DNA from 2 places in the Streptomyces sp. NPDC102462 genome. Region 2 is predicted to be linked to the other one. Evidence: riboswitches for the same ligand, from Rfam matches in the RefSeq annotation. Region 2 holds a riboswitch; the other holds the start of a gene.
What was found. A riboswitch is a leader RNA that binds a small molecule or an ion and turns the genes downstream of it on or off. The one in region 2 is predicted to bind S-adenosylmethionine.
Positions count from the first base shown of each region.

Region 1: linked by a shared signal. The riboswitch ahead of ACIRFL_RS05930 (ABC transporter substrate-binding protein) and the one ahead of ACIRFL_RS19515 (amino acid ABC transporter permease) in region 2 are both predicted to bind S-adenosylmethionine.

Region 1 covers NZ_JBIWKB010000004.1:215,565-220,035, reverse strand. Annotated here, with positions in the region: gene ACIRFL_RS05940 (LLM class flavin-dependent oxidoreductase) at 1-655, shown strand, start outside; gene ACIRFL_RS05935 (MFS transporter) at 772-2,130, opposite strand; SAM riboswitch class IV at 2,483-2,596, shown strand; gene ACIRFL_RS05930 (ABC transporter substrate-binding protein) at 2,960-4,471, shown strand, end outside.
Region 2 covers NZ_JBIWKB010000020.1:140,801-145,271, reverse strand. Annotated here, with positions in the region: gene ACIRFL_RS19520 (amino acid ABC transporter ATP-binding protein) at 62-850, opposite strand; gene ACIRFL_RS19515 (amino acid ABC transporter permease) at 847-1,827, opposite strand; SAM riboswitch class IV at 2,220-2,329, opposite strand; gene ACIRFL_RS19510 (glutathione S-transferase C-terminal domain-containing protein) at 2,406-3,296, opposite strand; gene ACIRFL_RS19505 (putative leader peptide) at 3,392-3,511, opposite strand; gene ACIRFL_RS19500 (hypothetical protein) at 3,723-4,471, shown strand, end outside.

The DNA.
Region 1 (4,471 bases), on a different contig from region 2:
CTTCGCCGACGTCGTCTTCACCGTGGCGCAGACCCGGGCGAAGGCGGTCGCCTTCCGTGACGAGGTCCGTCGGCGCGCCACGGCGGCCGGCCGCCGCCCGGACGATGTCAAGGTCTCGCTCGGCGTGGTCGTCCTCGTGTCCGCGACGGAGAAAGAGGCACGGCGGCGGGCGGAGGAGCTGTATGCCACCCTGCCTCTGGAACGCCTGGTCGCGGCCCTGAACACCGGCCTCGGGCTGCCCGCCGACGCGTTCGGGCCCGACGACCCCATCACTCTGGACGATCTGCCGGACAGCTCCGAAAAGGCGGCGTTCTCCGTCGGCTTCGCCGAGTCGACTCGCGCGCTGATCGCCGAGCGCCCCCGCTCACCGAGGGAACTCGTCCGCCGCTCGGCCGGCGGATCGGGGCATCGTCTCCTGATCGGTTCCGCCCCACAGGTGGCCGACGACCTGGAGAGCTGGTTCCGCGCGGGCGCGGCCGACGGTTTCACGATCATGCCGGCCGAGACGGCGGTCGACTTCGAGAACTTCACCCGCCTGGTGGTCCCGATCCTCCAGGACCGCGGGCTGTTCCGGAACGACCACACCGCCCGCACCCTGCGCGAACGCTTCGGGCTCCCGCGGCCCGTGCGGGACGTCGCCGGGCGACCGGCCTGAGCCGGGCTGCCGGCCGCGGGGGCGCTCCGGGGCGGGCGGCTGTCCCTGGCCGCGGGCCTGGGCGCTGCTGACGGCGCCCGGCCCGCGGGCGGTGCCCGCGCCCGTGTTCCGTCCCGCTAGGCCTGGCGGGTGCCTTCGGCGGACGGTTCGGCGGGTGGTGTGGGGTCGCGGTCGTCGTACGGTGTGGCGGACCGGCCCTGTGGGGGCGGGAGTTCGGTGATCCGGAGGGACGGCGCGGCCCGGGCCGGCCGTCGTGCGGGCGAACCGTGTGCCAGCCACAGCGCCACCGCGACGGCGGACACGACGGCCGTCACGGCGCCGACGGCCAGCCCCCAACGCACCCCCGCGTGCTGGGAGATCCAGCCGATGACGGGGCCGCCGACCGGGCTGCCGCCCATGGAGATCACCGTGTAGACCGACATCACCCTGCCGCGCATGGCGTCGCTGACCTCCGACTGGACGAAGGCGCTGACGGCCGTGTTGAGCGTCATCAGCGTGAAGCCGGTGGGCAGCAGCAGGACGAGGAAGGCGGGATACGTGGGCATGAGCGCCGCCAGTGCCTCGAACCCGCCGAACAGCAGCGCGCCGACGACGACGGTCCGCACCCGGGGCGAGACCCCGCGCGTCGCGACCACCGTTCCGGCGACCGTGCCGACGGCCAGCGCCGTGTTCATGAAGCCGAGTCCCCGGGAGCCGACGTCGAATACCCGCCCGGCGAACAGGGTCAGCGTGGTCGGGAAGTTCACCGCGAAGGTCGCGGCCAGACCGAAGACGGTGAACACACCGACGAGTTCGGGCCGGGCCGCCACATAGCGCAGCCCCTCGGCCCCGGCACCCGTCCACGGAGGACGGGTCGGGCCCGCGGTTCGCCGCGCACGGGGCCGGATCGCCAGCAGCCCCGCGAGGACGACGGTGAACGACACCGCGTTGAGCGCGAACACCCATCCCGTGCCGATCGCCCCGATCAGCACACCGGCGATCGCCGGGCCGATCAGCCGTGCGGCGTTCAGGGACAGGATGTTCAGGCCCGCCGCCTTCGGGATGAGCGCCCGGCCGACCAGTTCGGTGACGAAGGCCAGACGTGCCGGGTTCTCCACCGTGAACACGCAGCCCAGCGCGAAGGACAGGACGTACAGCAGCCACAGCGGAGCATGCCCGCACAGCACGATCACCGTCAGCAGCAGCGCCTGCACCGCGTACAGGGCCTGCGTCCACAGCAGCAGGGTCCGCCGGTCGTAGCGGTCGGCCATCACCCCGCCCCACAGGCCGAACAGCAGCACCGGGGCGAACTGAAGGCCCACGACCCAGCCGAGCGCGGTCCCGTTGTGCGTGAGGGTCAGCACGAACCAGTCCAGTGCGACGCCCTGCATGGCGCTGCCGATGTTGGACACCAGGCCCGTGCTCCAGTAGATCCGGTAGTCACGGACCCGCAGCGCGGCGAACACCCCTGACGGGGCGGGGCTGTTGACGGCCATGCGGCTCTTTCCGACGGGTCGGCCACGCGGTCCGCGCGAGGGTGGCCGGCGAGGCCGGTCCGGATCTGCATGAGGGCGCGGCCGAGCGCGTGCGGAGAACGGGCTGAGGGCGGCGAGCGGTCAGCGACAGGTCTGGTCGAACTGATCGGCGCGGCGGCCCGCCCAGAACGGGTCGAGCCGCAGGGCGCGTGCCTGACCTGCGGTCTCCATGGCCGGATCAAAGCACACGGTCGCAGAAGCGTCCACCATGCGTCCCGGCACATGAGACGGCCCCCTTGTACTCGAAGCGTCGAACAGGACGTCGGGATGACGGCATTGACGTAGGACGAGAGCGCTCCGTAGCATCGCGAACGGCATTGAGTGTCAGCGTCAAGCCCTGGCTCGCTGACCGGCAACCCTCCCGCGCGGTGGGGTGCTCCAGGTGAAAGCCCGGCGGAATCACCGACGATTCCCGCAAGCGCGTGGCCCCGGGAGCGGGGCAGGAGACGGGGAGGACCGGTATGCGGCACAGCGGTGACCTGGTTGCCTCCTCCGCCGACGCCACGGCGTTCTCCCGGCTCGCACGCCGACGCCACATCGATCTGAAGCGCTCGACCAGCTGCCTGTGTCAGGCCTGACGCGCCCGCCCGCCGCCGGCTGACGTCCGCCGCCGGCCCCGGCTCCCCCGTGCCTTCCCTTCGCCACCGGCTCCCGGTGTCGTCCCCCTGACCCCTTTCTGTACGGCGCTCCCCCGCCGCCGGTGCCGATCCGGCCGGGGGCCGCACGCCCCTGCGCGGCCGTGCCTCGCACAGCACCCCGTGCCTGGTGACACGAGTAGGAGAACCCCTCCGTGACAGCATTTCCGGATTTCAGACTCTCCCGACGGGCTCCCCTGGCCGCCCTTCTGACCGCCAGTGTCCTGCTGACCGCCTGCGGGTCGGGCGGCGACGCGTCCGGCAGCGGTAACGGCCGGGCGAGGTCCGGCGGCACCCTGACCTTCGCGGTGGGTTCCGACGCCGGCTGCGTGGATCCGCAGCAGGTCGGCAGCAACGACACCATCTACTCGGTGCGCCAGGTCGTGGACTCCCTGACCGACCAGAACCCAAGGACCGGCAAGATCGTGCCGTGGCTGGCGAAGAGCTGGGACATCAACGCCGACGCGACGACGTTCACCTTCCGTCTGCGGCCGAATGTCACCTTCAGCGACGGGTCCAAGCTGACCGCGCAGGTGGTCAAGGACAACTTCGACGCGGTGCCGAAGCTCGGCGCCCTGGGAACCCTCGCCCAGGGCTATCTCAGCGGCGTCAGGAGCACCACCGTGGTGGACCCGCTCACCGTCAAGGTGACGTTCAAGGAGCCCAACGCCCAGTTCCTCCAGGCGACGTCGACCCATTCGCTGGGCATCGAGTCGTCGTCGAGCGTCAAGAAGACACCACAGCAGAAGTGCAGCGACGGCGTGATCGGGTCCGGGCCGTTCGTGCTGAAGCAGTATGTGCAGAACCAGTCGATCACCCTGGACCGGCGCACCGGGTACGCCTGGGGCTCCTCGCTGTGGTCCAAGAAGGGCGAGGCGTACCTGGACAAGCTGGTGTTCAAGGTCGTCCCCGAGGCGGGGGTCAGGGCCGGCAGCCTCCAGTCCGGGCAGGTGGACGCGGTCAGCAGCGTCGGAAAGGCCGACGAGGCCGCGCTCAAGGGCGGCCAGGTCGCCCTCCAGCGCCGGGCCAACCCCGGCGTGGTGTTCGGCCTGGGGCTCAACAACGCGCGGCCCGTCCTGAAGGACGCGAAGGTGCGCCGGGCGATCCGGTTCGCCGTCGACCGGCGGCAGATCGCCGACACCGTGTTCCCGACCGGCACCCGGCCGGCGACCAGCGTTCTGGCGCACACCACGCCCGACTACACGAATCTCGCCGCGGACCTCGCCTTCGACGCCGCCAAGGCGAAGTCGGAGCTGGACGCGGCCGGTTGGCGGGCCGGCCGCGACGGTGTCCGCACCAAGGACGGCAAGAGGCTGAGCCTGACGATCACCTGGTTCCCCAACGCGGCCACCAACCAGCCCGCCCTGGAACTGGTCCAGCAGCAGCTGAAGGCCGTCGGGATCGACGTGGTGCTCAAACAGCTCCAGGTCAGCCAGTTCACCACGACGCTCCAGTCGGGTGACTTCGACGTGGTGTGGGGGAACGTCACCCGCTCCGACCCGGACATCCTGCGCAACTCCTTCTCCACCCAGCTGGCCAACGTCTACCATCTGCCGCCCAGTTCACTGGATGCGGCGCTGTCCGAGCAGGCCGCGACCACGGACGCCGCGCAGCGCGGGCAACTGGTGGACGAGGCGCAGAAACTCCTCGTGCGCAACGCGTACTAC
Region 2 (4,471 bases):
GTCGTGGCTGGTCGCGCAGTTCCCCGCGCCCCTTCGGGGCGCTGTCGAACCGCAGCGGACTTCACAGGACCTTGCTCAGGAAGTCCCTGGTCCGCTCGTGCCGGGGGTGGTCGAGCACCGCGGCGGGCGGGCCCTGTTCGACGATCCGTCCGCCGTCGATGAAGACGATCCGGTCGGCGACCTCGCGGGCGAATCCGATCTCGTGGGTGACGATGACGAGGGTGGTGCCGCTGGTCGCGAGGTCCTTGATGACGGACAGCACCTCGCCGACGAGTTCCGGGTCGAGCGCCGAGGTCGGCTCGTCGAACAGGATGATGCCGGGGCGCAGCGCGAGGGCGCGGGCGATCGCGACGCGCTGCTGCTGGCCGCCGGACAGCTGCCGCGGATAGGCGTCCGTCCGGTCGCCGAGGCCGACCCGGGTGAGCAGGTCACGGGCGAGTTCCCGGGCCGCGGGCCGGGTGAGCCGCCCGGTGGCCACGGGGGCGGCGGCCACGTTGTCGAGCGCGGTCAGGTGCGGGAACAGGTTGAAGTTCTGGAAGACGAAGCCGATCCGGCTGCGCTGGGCCAGGATCGCCCGCTCGCTCAGTTCCTTCAGCCGCTTGCCGCTGCGTCTGACCCCGATCGGTTCGCCGCCGACGCTGACGTGTCCGATCTCGGGCCGCTCCAGGTGGTTGATCACCCGCAGCAGCGTGGACTTGCCTGACCCGGACGGGCCGATGACGACGGTGACCTCGCCGGGGCGCACGGTCAGGTCGATGCCGTCGAGGACGCGATGGGCGCCGTACCACTTGTGCACGTTGTGCACCTCCAGGGCGACGGGAGCCTGCTGGGCGGGCGGGCCTGCGGTCATACGGCGGCCTCCCGGCGCAGTCGGGCGCGCAGTGCGACGAGGCCGGAGCGGGCCCGCTGCCAGGGCGTCGGCGGCAGGGTGCGGGTGGCGCCCCGGGCGAAGTACCGCTCGACGTAGAACTGGACGACGGACACGACGCTGGTGAGGATCAGGTACCAGACGGTGGCGACCAGCAGCAGCGGCACGATGTCGCCGGGGTAGGTGCTGCCCATGGTCTGCACCGAGCCGAACAGGTCGAGCAGCGACACGTAGAACACCAGGGACGTGGCCTTGATCAGGCCGATGAGCTGGTTGACGTAGTTCGGGGTGATGGACCTGAGGGCCTGCGGGAACACGATCCGGGTGAACTGGTAGCGCCTCGGCAGGCCGAGCGCTGCGGCGGCCTCGTGCTGGCCCTGGTCGACGGAGAGGATGCCGCCGCGGACCACCTCCGAGGCGTACGCCGCCTCGTTGAGGCCGAGCCCGACCACGGCGACCACCATGTCGGTGGCCAGCCGGGACTCGTCGAAGGTGACGAACGCGGGACCGAAGGGGACGCCGAGGCTCACCGTCCGGTACAGGGCCGAGAAGTTGTAGAGGAAGATCAGTACGACGATGAGCGGCACGGACCGGAACAGCCAGGTGTACGTCCAGCTGACGGCGCGCAGCACGGGGCTCCCGGAGAGCCGGCCGAGGGCCAGCAGGATGCCGCCGAGCAGGCCGAGCACGGCGCTGAGCGCGGTCACTTCGAGGGTGATGAGCAGGCCGTCGAGGATGGTGGGGCGCAGGAACCAGTAGCGGAAGCGGTCCCACTGGTAGAAGGGGTTGGTGGCCAGTCCGTGTGCGATCTGTGCCACGACCACCAGCACGACGGCCGTGACGATCCATCGGCCGGGGCGGCGCAGCGGTACGACTCGCTGGGCGGACAGGGTTTTTGACGGTGTGTCGGCTGGTGGCGGCGCGGTGAGGGACACGGCGCCGCCCGGGGATTCGGACATGGCGGGCTCCGGCGGGGTCGGGGCACCCCCGGGCCGGCGGAGCGACCCGTGTGGCCGCGGCGGCGCTGGGCCGGCCGGCGTCGAGCCGGCGGGGCCAGGGTGCGGCGCGGCGCACGGGAGGGGCACGGGGACCGGGGAGGGGCGGGCAGCGGCACACCGCTCGATCGGTGTGCGTCGGGAACGCGGGGGCCGGAGGTGGCGTCAGCCCCGGCGACGGGCAGGGCCCGAAGCGGTACACAGTGCGCTGTTCACGCGGAGCAGGTCGACCGCCCGGTCGGCGACGAGCAGACCCGCGTACGGATGTACGCGGCTTCGGGTGCGGCCGTCGGCCGTCCCGTCGGCTGCGTACAGGTCCGTCACTCGCGTCACTCGCATTTCCGGCCCCCGCGGGGCCCTCGCGCTTACCGAAGCGTCATCCGGTCCGGTCGTCACCTGGGGCACCCCACCGCGGCGCGAGGGTTGCCGGCCAGCGAGCCAGGGCTTGTCGCTGACACTCATGACCGTGCTGAGCGGTAAGTAAGGCAGTTGGGCCGACGTATGTCAACGCCCGTCCGCTGAATGGACCGGCCCCTGCCCGCTCAGCCGCGCCGGGGTCCCAGGGCGCCGGCCGCATGCCGCGCCCAGTCCAGGATCTGCACGGCCGAGCCGGCCGCCTCCAGGCCCGCGCAGCGGGCGTGATGACGGCGGGCGATGCCGTCCAGGTCGAGGTGCGCGCCGAAGGCGGGCCGCCCCGCCAGGCGCCGGGCGTGCGCCCACAGCGCCGGATGAGCGGCCACGCGGTGCACGGCGGCGGCGTCGAGGTGATGGCGGTGCACGGTGTCGAGTTGCACCAGCGCGACCCACAACTCGACGTCGGCTGCGGTGAGTTTGTCGCCGATCAGGAACTCCCGTCCGGTGAGCCGCCGTTCCAGTCCGGCCAGGGTGCCGAGCAGGACGTCGAGCGCCGCGGCCCGCTCGGTCGCGTCCGCGCCGGCCCGGCCCGCCCGCTGCGCGGCCTCCTCGATGCCCTGCGCGCACAGCCGCTCGATCTCCTCGATCCCGGCCTCGGTGCCGCACGGGTAGAGCCGGTCGCGGCCGTCGCCGAAGCAGCGGTCGAGGTCGCGCAGGATGTCGGGGGCGTGGGTGCTGACGATCCGGCCCGACCAGTCGTCGCTGAGCACCGGCGCGAGCGCCGGTCCCGGGTAGCGGTGCGCGCTCGCCTCGTAGAGCGGGCGCAGCGCCGAGTGGCCGCCGCCGGGACAGTCCGGGACGGCGTCGAGGAGGGTGACAGGACAGATGTCGTCGAGGGCGAGGAGGCTGTGGCCGACGGCTATCCGCAGGCCGTCGGGACAGGCGGTGGTGAGGTGGAGCCGGTAGCGGCGGGGCACGGCGTAGTGGCCGCTGCGCGCGTCCCGGCCGATCCTGCCCCGGAAGCGGGCGGGCCGCTGGGCGGACGGGAGGGCGGCGAGCGGCGTGCGGAACGTGGACATGCGTCTCCCCGGGTGTGGGCGCGCGGCTGTGCGCGGCCGAAGCGTCGTCGGTCGGTGGGTGCGAGGGGCCCCGGTCGGCCGGGAGCGCGGGACGGTCAGCCCGGGAGGCTGATCGCGCTGCAGACCCGCAGCAGGTCGATGTGCCGGCGGGAGGTCAGCAGGGGCAGCGACGGCGCTCGGCGGCCACGGCCGGTGCTCGTCCCACGGCGCCTCATCGTTTCCCTACCTTTTCACTAGGATTCCCTTCTGGAGTGTCGATCCGCGCCCGCGGGCACGTCAAGGGGGCGTCCACCCCTGGGACACCGCCCGCCGCGCGGCACACGGTCCTGTCCCGCCGGTTCACCCGAACGGTCCGGTCACGCTGGTCGGCCGGGCCGCCCGGTGGTGGCGTGGAGGGACGTACCGCGTCGCGAGGAGGCAGCCCCGATGAACCGTCCGTACCGTCACGCGCGTGTCCTCGCCTCGGCCCTGGCCGCCGGATCACTGCTGGCCACGGGCGCCTGCTCGGACGCCGACGGGGCCTTGGACACGGCGCCCGCCTCCCCCGCCGCCGAGCGCTCCCCGCAGGCCGCGGCCGATCCCGGCCGGTCCCCGAGCCCGTCCGCCACCCCCGCGCTCACGAGGGCGGGCGCGAAGGCCGCGCTGATCACCGCGGCCGACCTCGAGGACGACTGGACGCAGGCGAACGACGCCGCCTCCTGGCGGGACAGACTGCTGATGGGCAAGGTCGACGTCGCCGCGTTCCTCAAGGGCAAGGCCGCCGCGGCCGACTGCCAGCGGCTCCTTGACGGCCTGTACTCCGACAGCCTGCTGGGCCGTGCGCCCGGCGCCTCGGCGCTCACCGGGTTCACCGATCCGCGGGCCCGGCTGCTGTACCAGGTCGGCGACTACGGCGAGGCTTCGGTGAAGAAGTCCCTGGACTGGTTCCGGAGCCTGCCGCGCAAGTGCGGCCAGTTCACCGTGACCGGCTCCGACGGCGGCAAGCGGACCGTCCAGGTGGTGTCGGCCACGCTGCCCCCCGCCGGCGACGACCGGGCGGGGGTCACCGTGACGGTGAAGGGCACCGCCAACGGGCAGCCGGTCACCCTCACCACGGACGTCGCCGCGCTCCGGGTGGTCGCCTCCGGGGCCACCGTCATCAACGGCGGCCTCTCGGGCGCCGATCGCACCAGCAC